DNA from 4 places in the Janthinobacterium sp. Mn2066 genome. Region 1 is predicted to be linked to each of the others. Evidence: predicted binding sites of a transcription regulator. Region 1 holds the regulator's gene; each other region holds the start of a gene.
The links. The regulator LexA, encoded in region 1, represses DNA repair genes until DNA is damaged. The targets are predictions, from matches to a motif close to ACTGTATNNNNATACAGT.
Positions count from the first base shown of each region.

Region 2: the regulator LexA is predicted to act here: its motif matches at 2,204-2,221, upstream of dinB (DNA polymerase IV).
Region 3: the regulator LexA is predicted to act here: its motif matches at 3,146-3,163, upstream of recA (recombinase RecA).
Region 4: the regulator LexA is predicted to act here: its motif matches at 2,458-2,475, upstream of ACL9RI_RS00145 (DNA topoisomerase IV subunit B).

Region 1 covers NZ_JBMOUF010000015.1:116,368-120,624, reverse strand. Annotated here, with positions in the region: gene rpsF (30S ribosomal protein S6) at 1-270, opposite strand, end outside; gene lexA (transcriptional repressor LexA) at 524-1,162, shown strand; gene ACL9RI_RS24910 (cystathionine gamma-synthase family protein) at 1,363-2,604, opposite strand; gene purF (amidophosphoribosyltransferase) at 2,713-4,236, opposite strand.
Region 2 covers NZ_JBMOUF010000017.1:860-5,116, reverse strand. Annotated here, with positions in the region: gene ACL9RI_RS25530 (recombination-associated protein RdgC) at 1-813, opposite strand, end outside; gene dinB (DNA polymerase IV) at 941-2,083, opposite strand; gene ACL9RI_RS25520 (S9 family peptidase) at 2,359-4,257, shown strand, end outside.
Region 3 covers NZ_JBMOUF010000003.1:284,857-289,113, reverse strand. Annotated here, with positions in the region: gene ACL9RI_RS07605 (class I SAM-dependent methyltransferase) at 1-1,156, opposite strand, end outside; gene recX (recombination regulator RecX) at 1,343-1,798, opposite strand; gene recA (recombinase RecA) at 1,974-3,068, opposite strand; gene ACL9RI_RS07590 (response regulator) at 3,309-4,031, shown strand; gene ACL9RI_RS07585 (sensor histidine kinase N-terminal domain-containing protein) at 4,028-4,257, shown strand, end outside.
Region 4 covers NZ_JBMOUF010000001.1:38,666-42,922, forward strand. Annotated here, with positions in the region: gene ACL9RI_RS00140 (molecular chaperone HscC) at 1-382, opposite strand, end outside; gene ACL9RI_RS00145 (DNA topoisomerase IV subunit B) at 382-2,379, opposite strand; gene kdpF (K(+)-transporting ATPase subunit F) at 2,852-2,941, shown strand; gene kdpA (potassium-transporting ATPase subunit KdpA) at 2,941-4,257, shown strand, end outside.

The DNA of each region.
Region 1 (4,257 bases):
AACGGTCAGGTGACGCAACACGGCATCATTGAATTTGAATGCTGTTTCCAACTCGACCAGGGTCTCGTTGTCGCATTCGATGTTCAGGCAGATGTAGTGTGCTTTAGGCAGTTTCTGGATCGAGTAAGCCATTTGACGGCGGCCCCAATCTTCCACGCGGTGTACCGAACCGCCGCGGGTGGTTACGCTGGCTTTGTAGCGTTCGATCATCGCGGGCACTTGCTCGCTTTGGTCCGGATGGACGATAAAGACTATTTCATAATGACGCATGCAAACTCCTTCAGGTCGGATTGATAATCGCCCACCTCGGCGTCAAGACGAGTGTGGGAAGGTCAGCCGAAGATTATAACCGCTCTTGGCAAACTATTCAACCATTCCCTGTTTCGCGCCCGCCAACACTGCCGCGCCGACAGTTTTCCTGGAAAATCCGTCAAAAAGCCTGAAATAGACTTGCATAGTCGGCGATACTGTACAAAAATACAGACTGTTCATATAGACAGCATTTCACGATGCCCCCAACCCCATGATCAAGCTGACAGCACGACAAGAACAAATCCTGAACCTGATCAAGGACGCGATTGAAAACACGGGCTTCCCACCGACCCGCGCCGAGATCGCCACCGAATTGGGTTTCAAATCGGCCAATGCGGCCGAAGAGCATTTACAGGCGCTGGCACGCAAGGGCGCCATCGAAATTTCGCCCGGCACGTCGCGCGGCATCCGCCTGATCGGCGCCGCCGCAGCCGAACCGCTGCCGGCCAAGGTACCGGCCGCGCTGCTGATGTCCCTGCCGCTGATCGGCCGGGTGGCGGCCGGCTCGCCCATCCTGGCAGAAGAAAACCTGGAAGCGAGCTACAACGTCGACCCGGCCCTGTTCTCGGCCAAACCCGACTTCCTGCTGAAAGTGCGCGGCTGGTCCATGCGCGACGCCGGCATCATGGATGGCGACTTGCTGGCCGTCAAAAAGATCGACAGTGCCAAGAATGGCCAGATCGTGGTGGCCCGCATCGGCGACGAAGTCACCGTCAAGCGCTACAAGAAGACTGGCGCCATGATCGAACTGTTCCCGGAAAACCCGGACTTCAAGGTGATTACCGTCTCGCCGGAAGATGAGTTTGCCCTGGAAGGTCTCGCAGTCGGACTGATGCGCAGCTGGCACTGATTGGGCACACCTTCATAAACCCACTGCGCAGCCCACTCTCGGGCATCCGTTGCTCGCCATACCGAATGTATGGCTGCGCTACTCAACCCGATATCGGGCTTGCTCGCTACGGTTTCTGAAGGCGCGGCAACGTTGCCATATCGCGAGCAAAAAAGGGCCGCAACATGGCTGTTGCGGCCCTTTTTTATTGCCCGGACGTTTTATACGTCCAGCGCCTGACGGAAGTCTTCCAGCAAGTCCGCCTCGTCTTCAATACCAACTGAAACACGGATCAACGATTCGGCGATGCCCATGCTGGCGCGGCGCTCGGCGCCCATTTCATAAAAAATCGTGTGGGCGACGGGGATCACCAGGGTGCGCGTGTCGCCCAGGTTGCTGGCGGGAATCGCCAGATTCAAACGATTGAGGAAATCGAAGCAATCGATGCCGTCTTTCAGTTCAAAACTGAACAGCGAACCATAGCTGCGGAACAGCTCGCTGGCGATGCCATGCTGTGGATGGCCCGCCAGGCCAGGGTAATGCACGGCCGCCACGCGCGGATCGGCCGCCAGCATGGTCGCCAAGGCCAGCGCGTTGGAGCAGGTGCGGTCCATGCGCAAGGCCATGGTTTCTGCGCCCACGGAGATGTGGTGCGCCGCTTCCGGTCCCAGCGAAGCGCCGAAGTCGCGCAGGGCCTTGGCGCGGATTTGCGCGATGCCCCACTGGGCTGGCGCCGCTTTTTTGTAATTCTCGAAAATATTCGGGTACTGGGTCCAGTCGAACACGCCGGTATCGGTCAGGCTGCCGCCCAATGCGTTGCCGTGGCCGCCGATCGACTTGGTCAGTGCATTGACCACCAGCCCCGCACCGACTGCTTTCGGGCGGAACAGGTAGGGCGTGGTCATGGTGTTATCGACCACGTACAAAATACCCTTTTCACGGCACAGGTCGCCAATTTTTTTCAGGTCGGCGATCTGCGTGCGCGGATTGGCGATGGTTTCCACAAACACGATGCGCGTGGCGGGCGTGATCGCCGCCGCCACGTTGGCCACATCGGTAGCATCGACAAAGGCGACGTCTATGCCCTGCCCCGTGACGGTTTGCCACAGGCTGTTGGTATTCCCAAACAAAAAGGCCGACGACACCACCTGGTCACCCGCGCGCAGCAACGATTGCACGATGGCGCCGATGGCGCCCATGCCGGTGGCGAAACACAGGGTCGCCAGGCCATCTTCCATGTTGTTGACCTTGTCTTCCAGCGCAGAGACGGTGGGATTGCCCTGGCGGCCATAACGGAAGCCTGGCTCCTTGCCCTGGAACACGGACGCCAGCTGGCGCGCATCGCTGTAACCGAAGGCAACCGAGGTATGCACGGGCTTGTGCAGGGAACCATGTTCGATGCCCTTGCGGCGGTCGTTATGCAAGATGGTGGTGGTGAAGCCGTATGTTTTTTTTGTTGTCATGATGAAAGTTCCAGATACGCTTGCTACTTAACCCTAAAGCAAATGCTGGGGTCAGACCCGGCGGGTCTGACCCCGAAAAAAAGCCCGGCGCGCAGGCCGGGCAGAATATTACGCTTCCGTCGTCGCCAGGTTCAGGTTCAGCTGGGAACGCGGGGTGTCTTCGGGCGCGGCCGCCTTCGGATGGTGGCGCGCGTATTCCAGGCGGTCCAGGTATTCCTGCGACACGTCGCCCGTCACGTAGACGCCATCGAAGCACGACGCTTCAAAGTTGGTCAGGGCCGGATTCACGTCGGCAATCGCTTGCTTCAATGCATCGATATCCTGGTAGACCAGGTAGTCGGCCGTGATTTCGCGGCAGACTTCTTCCGTCGTGCGGCCATAGGCGATCAGCTCGTCGCGGGTCGGCATGTCGATGCCGTACACGTTCGGGAAGATCACCGGGGGCGCGGCCGAGGCAAAGATGACCTTTTTGGCGCCCGCCTCACGCGCCATCTGCACGATTTCACGGCTGGTGGTGCCGCGCACGATGGAATCATCGACCAGCAGCACGACCTTATCCTTGAATTCGGACGGAATCGCGTTGAGCTTCTGGCGCACGGATTTCTTGCGCGCTGCCTGGCCCGGCATGATGAAGGTACGGCCAATGTAGCGGTTCTTGATGAAGCCTTCGCGGTATTCGATGTTCAGCGCCAGGGCCAACTGGATGGCGGCCGGACGCGACGAGTCGGGAATCGGCATGACCACGTCGATGCCGCCCTCCGGCAATTCGCGGCGGATCTTTTCAGCCAGGTATTCGCCCATTTTCAGGCGCGTGGCGTACACGGAAGCGCCGTCGATCACGGAATCGGGACGGGCCAGGTAGACGAATTCGAACACGCAAGGGTTCAGGCTGGCATTGTCGGCGCACTGGGCGCTATGCAATTGCTTGTCTGCATCGATAAACACGGCTTCGCCCGGGGCGATATCGCGCACGAAGCGGAAGCCCATGCCTTCCAGCGCCACGGATTCGGAGGCGATCAGGTATTCGATGCCCTGCTCCGTTTCATTGATGCCCAGGCACAAGGGACGGATGCCATGCGGATCGCGGAAGGCCAGCAAGCCCACGCCGGCGATTTGCGCCACGGCAGCGTAGCCGCCCTTGACGCGGCGGTTCAACACGGTCACCGCCTTGAAGATGGCTTCCGGGTCCAGCATCAGGCCGGTGGTGGCCTTCTGGATTTCATGCGCCAGCACGTTCAGCAGCACTTCCGAATCGGAATCGGTATTGATGTGGCGGCGGTCGTTCTTGAACATCTCCTGTTTCAACTGTTCCCAGTTGGTCAGGTTGCCATTGTGCGCCAGGGTGATGCCGAACGGCGCATTCACGTAAAACGGCTGTGCTTCCTCTTCGCTCGACGAACCGGCCGTCGGGTAACGACAGTGGCCGATGCCGGAATTGCCTTGCAGCGAACGCATGTTGCGCGTGCGGAAGACATCACGCACGAGGCCATTGGCTTTGTGCATGGAAAACATACTGCTGTGATTGGTCGCAATCCCTGCCGCGTCCTGGCCGCGATGTTGCAGAAGCAACAATGCGTCATAGAGCAATTGATTGACAGGTTGATGGGAAACGACGCCGACGATGCCACACATGGTGTGCTCCTAAACTGTGCT
Region 2 (4,257 bases), on a different contig from region 1:
GTCGAAACGCTCGTCGTCGTTCTTGGTGCTCGATTCCGTTTCCTTGATCACGTCCAGCGGCTTGACGCTCTTGATGGCCAGGGATTCGGTCAGCACGAACGAGATCTTGTCGTTCCAGGTCATGGCCAGGCGCGTGCATTGCTTGCCGGCCGCGATATGGCGGCGCACATCGTCCGCTTCCAGGGTGTGGCGCACATAGCGCACGGTGGCCTTGCTTTCGCCGGTGGCGCGCAATTCCGTATCCATGTCCACCGTGAAACCGGCAGGCGCGTCGTCCGCTTGCAGCCATTCCGTCATCACCGCCACTGGCGAGCGCTGCACGCGCAGGCTTTCCAGCGGCAATTTGTCGACGGCTTTCAACAGCAGCTTGATCACTTCGTCCGCCTTGGCAGGGCTGGCCGCATCGACCACCAGCCAGCCATTGACGGGGTCGATCCAGGTCCACACATTGCTGCGGATGCTGAAAGCGCGCGGCAGCAGTTCGTCGGCCACCCGCTCTTTCAATTCCTTCATGGCTTTCTTGCCTGGGGCAAAACCTTGCGCTTCTTCCATTTCAGCAGCGCGGGCCTTGGCGACCTGGTTGATCACGGTCGCTGGCAACAGTTTTTTTTCTGTCCCCAGCAAGATCAGCATCTGCTTGTTCACCACGTGAACCAGGCCACCGTTAGGGCGTGGCGTATCCCAGCCCTGGCGCATCAGATCCATGCTGGTCGCCGGCGTAAATTTGTTCGAGGCCAATGCCTCTTCCAGTTGTTCTGGCGTATATGCCCAAGGAGCGGGCAGGCGGTAAATCTGAAGATTCTTGAACCACATAGTTTTTGTCTTCCGTTTGTTTCAGTATTGCCAGGGGAACGCCATTCTACACTTTTGACATGGCGATGCCGTCAAAGGCGCGGTCTGGCGCGGTGCTTTTTTCACAATCAATCAGGGGGCAATGCCGCTACAGGGCGGGGAACAGCTCCGCCTGCGCAGGGACTTGCCGCGCTTGCTGTACCAGTAAGGCAGGATCGCACAAGGTCGAGATGCGCACGCCCAGCAGGCGGATTTTTTTCTCGAACGGCACCCGCTTTAAACAATCGCGGCTGGCGCGCAGGATGGCGGCCGCGTCTGCCGTCGCGCTGGGCAAGGTGATGTCGCGCGTCACCGTGCTGAAATCCTCGAAGCGCAGCTTGATGCCCACCGTGCGCCCCGCCAGCGCCTGCTTGTCCAGGTCGCCCGCCACCCGCGTGCACAGGCTTTCCAGTTTTTCCGACAGGATGGCGCGGTCGCGCACCACCTGCAAGTCGCGCTCGAAGGTCGTTTCGCGGCTGACGGACTTGGTTTCGCGGCTGGTCTGCACGGGCCGCTCGTCGATACCTTGCGCCGCCTGGCACAGCCAGCTCGTGTACAGGTCGCCAAACTGCGTGCGCAACATGCCCATGTCGGCTTGCGCCAGCTCGCCGATGGTATTGACACCCAGCGCTTCGAGCTTGGCCGTGGCCTTGGGACCGATGCCATTGATTTTTTTTGCCGGCAAGGGCCACACGCGGGTGGTCACATCCTCGGGATGCAGGATGGTCAAGCCATTCGGCTTTTCCAGGTCGGAACAGATCTTTGCCAGCAATTTGTTCGGCGCCAGGCCGATCGAACACGACAATCCCGTCGCCTCGAACACGGCCGCCTTCAGGCGCGCGGCCACCTGCGGCGCCTGCTCGCCATGCTCGGTGAGGTCGATATAAATCTCGTCGATGCCCACGTTTTGAATCACCGGCGCAAGATTGGCTACGGCCTGCTTGAAGCGCGCGGAATACTCGCGATACGCCTCGAAATCGGCCGACAATAAAATGCTGTCCGGCGCCAGCTTGGCCGCCTTCATGATGCCCATCGCGGAAAACACGCCAAAGGCCCGCGCTTCATAGGTGGACGTGGTGACCACGCCGCGTCCCACGTAATCGCGCATGCGCGCATATTGCCGCGTGCCATCAGGCAACAGCAGCGGTTGCTGCAAGCGGCCGCCACCGATCACGACGGGCTGGCCGCGCAAGTCCGGATATTTCAACAATTCGACGGAGGCAAAAAACGCATCCATGTCCAGGTGCGCAATCCAGCGGCGGGCACCCCCGCTGCTGGAGACTCCGTAGCGCGCATCGGCAAGTGAAGAAACGGATGTGGTCAAGGACACCTCGCGGCGGTTAAGCCTGCCTGCAGACGGTTGCGGCAAGATACTGTGTATGCATACAGTATTACCTGAAACGCGCTGGGATGCAAGTTGAAACGAACAGCGCACATAACATTCCAAATAAGCATGACGGGGATCAACGGTTGCTTTTCTCAATGGCAAGATTAGAATCTTGGCACAACACTATAAAGGGAGTTGCCTTGTCTATCGCACATCACGCCTTACGCCGCCTGTCCATTTGTTCGACCATCTTGCCTGCCTTGCTGCTATCGGGTTTGGCGCAAGCTGCCGATGCCCCCGCTGTTGCCCCGGTTGCCCCGGTCGCTGCCAAAACGGCCTGGCAGGAAACCCGCCACGGCACCGTCGTGACCGATGATTACCGCTGGCTGCAAAAGAAAACCGATCCTGCCGTCATCGATTACCTGAATGCAGAAAATGCCTATACGGCCGCCGTGACGGCACCGATACAGCCGCTGGCCGACAAGGTCTTTGCGGAAATCAAGGGCCGCATGCAGGAAGTGGATTTATCTGTGCCTGTGCGCATCGGCAACTTCTACTATTACACGCGCACCGAAGCAGGCAAGCAGTATCCGATCAATTGCCGCCGCCCCGTGGGCGCGAACGGCGCTTATGATGCGCAAGCGCAAGAAGAAATCCTGCTGGACCAGAATAAGTTGGCCGAAGGCCAGAAATTTTTTTCCGTGCGCGCGTTTTCCGTCAGCCCGAATGAGCAATTGCTCGCCTACACCACGGATACGACGGGCTTTCGCCAGTACGAATTGCATATCAAGGATTTGAAGACGGGCCAATTGCTGACCGATAGCATGCCGCGCGTCACTTCGCTGGCCTGGGCGGCGGACAACGCCACCTTGCTGATGACACAGGAAGACGCCACCACCAAGCGTTCGGACCGTTTATTCCGCCTGGCCCTGGGCGGCAAGCCGCAAGAGGTCTACCACGAGCCGGTGGAACAGTTTTCCATCGGCCTGGGCCGTACGCACGACAAGAAATTCTTTGTGCTCGAGGCGCGCAGCACCGATACCAGCGAAACCTTGCTGTTGCCAACCGACCAGCCCAACGGCGTCTTCAAATCGGTGTTGCCGCGTGAAAAAGGCCACCGCTACAGCGTCGAACACCGCGATGGCCAGCTCTACATCCTGACCAACAAGCATGCCAAGAACTTCCGCATCGTCAGCGCGCCGCTGTCAGCGCCGCAGCCAAAAAACTGGAAGGAGCTGGTGCCGCATGACAAGAACGCCGTCATCAAGTCGATCGACGTGTTCCAGGGTTACCTGGTGGTGATGGAAAAGGCGCGTGCACTGAACCGCGCGCGCATCTACGATTTCGCCAGCAAGCACTGGAAAACCGTGCAATTCGACGACCCGGTCTACCTGGCCAACCCGGCCGGTACGCCGGAATTTAACGCCACGCAATTTCGCATGTCGTATCAATCGCCCGTCACGCCACCGACCGTCATCGATGTGTCGATGAAAGACGGCAAGCGCACGGTGCTGAAGCAACAGGAAGTGGTCGGCGGCTATGATGCGTCCCGCTACACCACGCAGCGCCTGTGGGTGACCGCGCGCGATGGCGTGCAAGTGCCGCTGTGGGTGGTCTACAAGAAAGGCGTCAAGCTCGACGGTTCCGCCCCGCTGCTGCTGTACTCGTATGGTTCCTACGGCATTTCCACGGAAGCCAGTTTCTCGATCGCCCGCCTCAGCCTGCTGGACCGCGGCGTGATCTATGTGCAGGCGCATATTCGCGGCGGCACCGACATGGGCGAAGCCTGGCATGAAGACGGCATGCTGATGAAAAAGAAAAACACCTTCAATGACTTCATCGACAGCGCCGACTACCTGGTGCGCGAAAAATGGACCAGCCCGAACCGCCTCATCATCCAGGGCGGCAGCGCCGGCGGCCTGCTGATGGGCGCCGTCGTCAATATGCGCCCGGAACTGTTCCACGCGGTGCACGCGGCCGTGCCGTTTGTCGACGTAATGAACACCATGATGGACGCCAGCCTGCCTTTGACCACCGGTGAATACCTGGAATGGGGCAATCCGAATGAAAAGGCAGCGTATGACTACATGCTCAGCTAC
Region 3 (4,257 bases), on a different contig from region 1:
TGATCAACACCAATATGATTTGCAACAGGGCAGCCAGGCTGACCTCGCGTCCGGCCAACTCCTGCTCCAGCTCGCCGATGCTGCGGACGCGGTGGTCAGACAGCAAGTCGAGTACGGGACCGTAGACTGCTTCATCCATATCGGCGTCGCCCAGCACGCCATGCACGCTCAAGACCACTTCATCGCGCGGCGTCACCAGCAGCACGCGTACGGCGCGGATGGCCTGCGCCTGGGCAAATGGCGTCAGCTTGCGGGCGCCCTTGACCCAGTAATCCTTGCGAAATTGCTGGTTGACCAGGAACGCCCGCGTCGTCTCGCGGAAAATGGGATCGGGTATCCCGGCCAGGAACTGCTGGTGCTCGGCCGTCAGATTGAGCATGTCCACATGGTCGGTATAGGTCGCGGACGCGGCAAACTCCAGCTTGGCCTCGGCCAGCAGCGCCGCCGCCCTGGAAAACGCCATTGGTTGCCAGTCCATATTGAAGTACTCGTGCGCCACATAGTTGCGGTCCAGCGCCTTGAGCTTGTCGAAACGGTCGGCCAGCAAGGGGTTGGCCAGCATATAGCGCGGTTGCGTGGCAATCATGCGGTCGACGAAATCGATGGCGCCCTCAATCCGCGACAGCACCCCGACACCGGGCGCGGCCATCACCTTGCTGTGCTCCGAGAGCAATTCGCGCAGCGGCATCATGGCGGCCCAGCCGGGCTGGGTGTTATAGCTGATGTAGGCAACGCCGCCCACCTTCAGCTTGCGGTGCAGGAAGTCCACGATCAGCGCGCGGTTTTCGTCCGAGACCCAGCTCCAGATGCCATGCAGGGCGATATAGTCGAAGTCGGGCAAGTCATCGCGGCGGCAAAACTGTTCGAACGATTCATCGGTCAACTGCGCGCCTGCGCCGGCGGCGCCGGCCAGTTCCTGGGCAAACGCCGCCTGGGCCGGATTGAAGTCATTACCAAACCAGCGCGTGGTCGTGGCCGCCGCGTGGATATTGACGCTCACGCCCTGGCCAAAACCCAGTTCGCAAGCCGTGCCGCGCGCCGGCAGGACCAGGCCGGCCGCCAGCAGCGGCAATTGCAGGCGCAGCGGGTTCAGTTCTTCGTAATAGCCATAGGTATAGGCGACTTCGGCCACATAGCCGGCATTCCAGTTGCTCATCTCGGTATCCTGTCAGTGTTACTGTCACCCCATGCGCGCGCGGCGCAGGATCAATGACGCAAGGATAACGTTGCAAGCCTGCCGCAAGCAAGGAATAGAAAGTTTGTAGCAAGGTTGACAGAGGCGCCCTGCCGGACGAGAAACACACCCGCGGCAGCGGTTTGTGACAACTGCCGGAAGCGGCGCTTATTCTTCGTCCGGGTCCAGCCCTTTTAATGCCACTTGCACGGCCTTTTGCGAAAAGCCGCGCTGCATCAGGAAACGCATCTGCTTGTTGCGCTGTTCGGCGTCCTGCGCCACTTGCCCGAACTTGCGGCGCCAGACTTCACAGGCGCGCGCCACTTCCCCTTCGGCCAGGCCCGCCTTCAATTCCTGCAAGGCCTCGCCACCGATGCCGTGGCTTTGCAGTTCGGCCATGATGCGGCTATTGCCGAAGCGGGCAGACCGACGATGGATCAGCGATTCGGAAAAGCGTTCCTGCGACAGCCAGTTGGCCTTTTCCAGGCTATCGAGCAAGGCTTCCACATCGTCGCCCTCTTGCGCATGCCGCTGCAGCTTGCGCCGTAATTCCATGCGGCTATGTTCACGCATCGACAAAAAGCGTAACGCCCTGCCCTTCAGGCTTAGTTGTACCGCTGCCATACATACACCCTTATCCGTACCCAAAAACACAATTGCCGCCTGGCGCACGGGCGCAAGACGGCAATCATTGTAGAACTTTTATGCGGCAAGCTGCAGCGCAGCCGGCCGTTGCCTCTCGCAGGCGGCTAGTCCTGGGCTGGCCCAAGCCAGCCCAGGCAGACACGCCAACGACAGCTTACTCGGCAACCTTGGCTTCGACCGCCTTGGCAGCCTTGTCCGCTTTTTCAGGTTTTTCGGCAGCCAGCGGCGGCAGTTCACGCACGCCCAGCGAAGCGCGTACCTTGTTTTCAATTTCACGCGCCAGCGCCGGACGCTCTTGCAGGAAGGCGCGGGCATTGTCCTTGCCCTGGCCGATGCGTTCGCCGTTGTAGCTATACCAGGAACCCGATTTTTCGACGATCTTGGCGTCCGAACCCAGGTCCAGGATTTCGCCTTCGCGCGACGTGCCTGCGCCGTACAGGATGTCGAAATGCGCTTCCTTGAACGGTGGCGCGATCTTGTTCTTGACGACCTTGACCTTGGTTTCATTGCCGATCACTTCATCGCCCGATTTGATCGAGCCGGTGCGGCGGATATCGAGGCGCACGGAAGCGTAGAATTTCAGCGCATTGCCGCCGGTGGTGGTTTCCGGGCTGCCGAACATCACGCCGATCTTCATGCGGATCTGGTTAATGAAGATGACCAGGGTATTGGTACGGTTGATCGAGCCGGTCAGCTTGCGCAGGGCTTGCGACATCAGACGTGCTTGCAGGCCCGGCAAGGAATCGCCCATATCGCCTTCGATCTCGGCGCGTGGCGTCAGGGCGGCCACGGAGTCGATCACGACCAGGTCGACGCTGCCCGAACGCACGAGGGCGTCGCAGATTTCCAGCGCCTGCTCACCCGTGTCCGGTTGCGAGATCAGCAATTCATGCAGATTGACGCCCAGCTTCTGTGCGTAACCGACGTCCAGCGCGTGCTCGGCATCGATAAAGGCGCAGGTGCCGCCCAGTTTTTGCATTTCAGCAATGGTTTGCAAGGTCAAGGTGGTTTTACCCGACGACTCAGGGCCGTAGATTTCCACCACGCGGCCACGCGGCAAGCCGCCGACGCCCAGCGCGATATCGAGGCCGAGCGAACCGGTCGACACGACTTGCACTTCTTCGATCGGTGCGCTGGAATCCATGCGCATGACCGAACCTTTGCCAAACTGCTTCTCGATCTGCGCCAGTGCGGCGGCGAGCGCCTTGGCTTTTTCCGATGCGGGTACTACAGCTTTTTTATCGTCCATATGTTCTTTCAGCGTTCTTTCAGCCTGGGCGCGGAGTAAAGTCTCGCGGGGTTGGTTAAATTCTCTAAACAGTCACTACTGTATAAAAAAACAGTGATCAATGCAAGCGGAACGTGGATTTGTTTTGAAACAGGTCAATACAGTCCTTGTTTTACATAAATACTCGCCACCTTGCGGAAAATGAAACACAATACAGTCAAACTTCTTTTTTCCATTGCTGCAAGCTCAGGAAGTCTGACCATGCGTATTTTACTTGCCGAAGATGACAGCGTGCTGGCCGATGGCCTGACGCGTTCGCTGCGCCAGTCCGGTTATGCCATCGATTACGTCAAAAACGGGCAGGAAGCCGACACCGCCCTGTCCACCCAGGAATTCGACCTGCTGATCCTCGACCTGGGGCTGCCCAAGATGTCGGGCCTGGAAGTGCTGCGCCGCCTGCGCGCCCGCGCCTCGCTATTGCCCGTGCTGATACTCACGGCGGCCGATTCCATCGAGCAACGCGTGAATGGCCTGGACCTGGGCGCCGATGATTATATGGCCAAGCCCTTCGCCCTGTCGGAACTGGAGGCCAGGGTGCGCGCGCTGACGCGCCGCGGCGCCGGCGGCGGCGCCACCGTCATCAAGCACGGCCCGCTCAGCTACGACCAGGTGGGACGCAGCGCCTACATCAACGAGCAGATGCTGGACCTGTCGGCGCGCGAACTGGGCTTGCTGGAAGTCCTGCTTAGCCGCACCGGCCGTTTGGTATCCAAGGAGCAACTGGTCGATCATTTATGCCAGTGGGGCGAGGAAGTCTCGAACAATGCCATCGAAGTGTATGTGCACCGGCTGCGCAAGAAAATCGAGGTGGGCGGCGTGCGCATCGCCACCGTGCGCGGCCTCGGTTATTGCCTGGAGAAATATTCGGAAGCGGCACGCCTGAGCGCGGAAGCGAGCCAGGCCGCTGGCGCCGCCGGCAAGTGAAACCGCGCGAAGCGCCGGCAGACGAGGCCGGACCAGACGACTGGTTCGAGCCGCCGCCCAGCGAACAGGACGACACCATCCAGCATTCGCTGTTTGGCGAAATCCTCGACTGGATGCTGGCGCCCTTGCTGCTGCTGTGGCCGATGAGCATCGCCATCACGTATCTGGTGGCCAAGGGCATCGCCAACCAGCCGTTCGACCATGCGCTGGAAGACAGCGTCACCAT
Region 4 (4,257 bases), on a different contig from region 1:
TGGCCTTGCGCTGGGCATCGCTGAAATACGCTGGCACGGTGATGATGGCTTCCTCGACCGGGTGGCCGAGAAAGGCTTCCGCATCTTCCTTCAGCGCGCGCAGCACCATCGACGACAGTTCTTCCGGGCGGAATTGCTGCGTGCCGAGCGTGATTTTCTTTTCGCTGCCCATATAGCGCTTGAAGACCGACGCCGTCAGCTGCGGGTGCGTCTGCAGGCGCTCGCGCGCGGCGCGTCCCACCAGCACGGTGCCGTCTTCGTCGATGCTGACGCACGACGGCGTCAGGTGTTCACCGAGTGCGTTGGGGATGATGGAAGCCTTGCCGTCGCGCCAGATGGCGGCCAGGCTGTTGGTGGTGCCGAGGTCGATACCGATGATCATCAGATATCCGCCTCCGCCTCATTGCCGTGTTCTTCGATCCAGGCGCGGCGTCCGGCCGCTTCGCCTTTACCCATCAGCATATTGAAGCGGGCGGCCGAGGCCATGTGGTCGACTTCGCCCAGGGTCACGGGCAGCAGGCGGCGCGTGTCCGGATTCATGGTGGTTTCCCACAACTGCTCGGCGTTCATCTCGCCCAGACCCTTGAAGCGGGAAATCGCCCAGGCGCCCGGTTTCACGCCTTCCTTGCGCAGCTTGTCTTCGATGGCCAGCAGTTCGCCGTCGTCGAGCGCGTAGATTTTCTGGATCGGTTTCTTGCCGCGCGCGGGCGCATCGACGCGGTACAGCGGCGGACGGGCGATGCAGATATGGCCCTTGGCGATCAGCGCGGGGAAATGCTTGAAGAACAGGGTCAGCAGCAGTACCTGGATATGCGAGCCATCCACGTCCGCGTCCGACAGGATGCAGATTTTGCCGTAGCGCAGGCCCGACAGGTCGGGCGTGTCGCCATGCGTGTGCGGATCGACGCCGATGGCCACGGCGATATCGTGGATCTCGTTATTCGCGTACAGGCGGTCGCGGTCCGTTTCCCATGAGTTCAGCACCTTGCCGCGCAGGGGCAGGATGGCCTGGAATTCCTTGTCGCGGCCCATCTTGGCCGAACCGCCCGCCGAGTCGCCCTCGACCAGGAACAGTTCATTGCGCGCGATGTCCGACGATTCGCAATCGGTCAGCTTGCCCGGCAAGACAGCCACGCCCGAGGATTTTTTCTTTTCCACTTTTTGCAGCGATCGCTGGCGCGACTGCGCCTGCTTGATCACCAGTTCGGCCAGTTTCTTGCCGTATTCGACGTGCTGGTTCAGCCACAGTTCCAGCGGCGGCTTGGAAAAGGTCGAGACCAGTTTCACGGCGTCGCGCGAATTGAGGCGTTCCTTGATCTGGCCCTGGAATTGCGGGTCCAGCACCTTCGCCGACAAGACGAAGGAGGCGCGCGCAAAGACGTCTTCGGGCAGCAGTTTCACGCCCTTGGGCAGCAGCGAGTGCATTTCGACGAAGTTTTTCACGGCGCCGAACAAGCCTTCGCGCAAGCCCGATTCATGCGTGCCGCCGTTCGAGGTGGGAATCAGGTTGACATACGATTCGCGCACGATGGCGCCTTCTTCCGTCCACGCCACCACCCAGGCGGCGCCTTCGCCTTCGGCAAAACCGTCGTTCTCGCCGTTGGCGTATTGCGCGCCTTCGAACAGGGGAATCAGGGTTTCGCCGCTGGAGGTTTGCGCCAGCGCTTCGGTCAGGTAGCCGCGCAAGCCTTCGGCATACATCCAGGTTTGCGTGTCGCCCGTCTTCGCGTTGGTCAGGGTCACGGTGACGCCGGGCAGCAGCACGGCTTTCGAGCGCAGCAGGCGTTGCAACTCAACTTGCGAAATCTGCGGCGAGTCGAAATATTTCGGATTCGGCCAGGCGGTCACGCGCGTGCCCGACTTCTTGCCATCGCGCGGCGCCGGCTTTGAATGCAATGGTTCGATCACGTCGCCATCGGCAAACACCATGTGGTGCAAGCCGTTGCCGTCGCTTTCCTTACGCCAGACGGTGATTTCCAGGCGCGAGGACAGCGCATTGGTGACGGACACGCCGACGCCGTGCAAGCCGCCCGAGAACGCGTAGGCGCCGCCCGAACCCTTGTCGAACTTGCCGCCCGCATGCAATCGCGTAAACACGATTTCCACCGTCGGCACGCCTTCTTCCGGGTGCAGGCCGACGGGAATGCCGCGGCCATTGTCTTCGACGGTGATGCTGCCATCCGTGTTTTGCGTGACGGCGATGTGCGTGCAGTGGCCGCCCAGCGCCTCATCGGAGGCATTGTCGATCACTTCCTGGATGATATGCAGCGGATTTTCAGTGCGGGTATACATCCCCGGGCGCTGCTTGACCGGTTCCAGTCCTTTCAGGACACGGATGGATGATTCGCTGTAGTCGGATGCTGGTTTTTTAGTGGCCATACGTGTTCAAGCTAAGTAAAGACAAGGGTTGGAACGCCAGGCCAGCGCGCTGCAGGCGCAATGACAGCGGCGGCGATAGCTGTATGAATATACAGTATATCCCGTCCAGCGTCACTGGGGGAGGGCAGGCGGCAGGCATGGCGTCCTTGTGCGGACGCTTGCGCATTCTATCTTGATCGGCGAGCAATAGCGCTACTCCTTGGCAACAATGGTGCGCCGCATCGTGATGTTTTAGTACTAATCTAGGGCAAATCCCACGATGTATATGCGCTGCAGCCCCGATTTTTACATGTTGTTTACATGGCGCTCCCCAGTCTTTACCAATTTTTTATACCCTTTTTGTTAACCTGTTTTTATCAACACAAACCTGAGTGAGGGTGGGAATGGATATCGTCTATATCGGCTTGATTGCCGTGTTTTGCGTGGTGGTGGCGGGTTTCGCCATCGCCTGCGACAAATTAGGGAGCGTGAAATGAACGCATTTTATGTACTGGGCGCCGTGGTGTCGGCCGGCTTGCTCGTGTATCTGCTGGTAGCGCTGCTCAAGGCGGAGGAGCTGTGATGACGACCCAATCGATACTGTTACTGGTGCTGTTCCTGGTGGTGCTGCTGGCCCTGGCGTATCCGCTGGGCCTGTACATGGCCAGGGTGGCTGGCGACGCGCCCGTGCCTGGCCTGGCCTGGCTGCAGAAATGTGAAAACCTGCTGTACCGCTGGGCGGGGCTGTCAAACGACAAGGCCATGGGCTGGAAAGGCTATGCCATCGCCCTGATCGTCTTCAACACCCTGGGCGCCTTCTTCGTGTACGGCCTGCAGCGTTTGCAAGACCTGCTGCCGTTCAATCCGCAGGGCCTGCCTGCGATTACCCCCGACTCCTCGTTCGATACCGCCGTCAGCTTCGTGGCCAACACCAACTGGCAGGGTTACAGCGGCGAACAGGCCATGAGCTACCTGACGCAGATGCTGGGCCTGGCCTGCCAGAACTTCTTTTCGGCTGCCACCGGCATCGCCGTGATCTTTGCCCTGATCCGTGGCTTTTCCTCGCGCTCGAGCAAATCGATCGGCAATTTCTGGGTCGACCTGGTGCGCTCCACCCTGTACATCTTGCTGCCGCTGTCGCTGGCCTTGTCCGTGGTGTTCATGGGCGAAGGCGTGATCCAGAATTTTTCGCCGTACAAGGAAGTGACCCTGCTCGACCAGGTGGCGTATGAAACGCCAAAAACCACGGCCGATGGTCAGCCTGTGCTCGACGCCGCCGGCAAACCGGTGATGGAAGCGCAAGTGGCCAAGACGCAGACGATCGCCATGGGCCCGGTCGCCTCGCAAGAGTCGATCAAGATGCTGGGCACCAACGGCGGCGGCTTCTTCAACGCCAATTCCGCCCACCCGTATGAAAATCCGAGCGTGATGTCGAATTTCCTGCAGATGCTGGCGATTTTCCTGATCCCGGCCGGCCTGTGCTTCACCTTTGGCCGCATGGTCGGCGACATGCGCCAGGGCTGGGCCGTGATCGCCGCCATGACCCTGATCTTCGTCGCCCTGACGGCAGGCGTGATGAGCGCGGAACAGCAAGCCAATCCTGCGCTGCAAACCCTGGGCGTGGACCAACAGCAAAGCAGCCTGCAATCGGGCGGCAATATGGAAGGCAAGGAAACCCGTTTCGGCATCAGCTCGTCGACCCTGTTCGCTGCCATCACGACGGCGGCTTCCTGCGGCGCCGTCAACTCCATGCACGATTCCTACATGCCCTTGGGCGGCATGGTGCCGCTGCTGCTGATGCAGTTCGGCGAAGTGATCTTCGGCGGCGTGGGCACGGGCTTGTACGGCATGCTGATGTTCGCCATCCTGGCCGTGTTTATCGCCGGCCTGATGATCGGC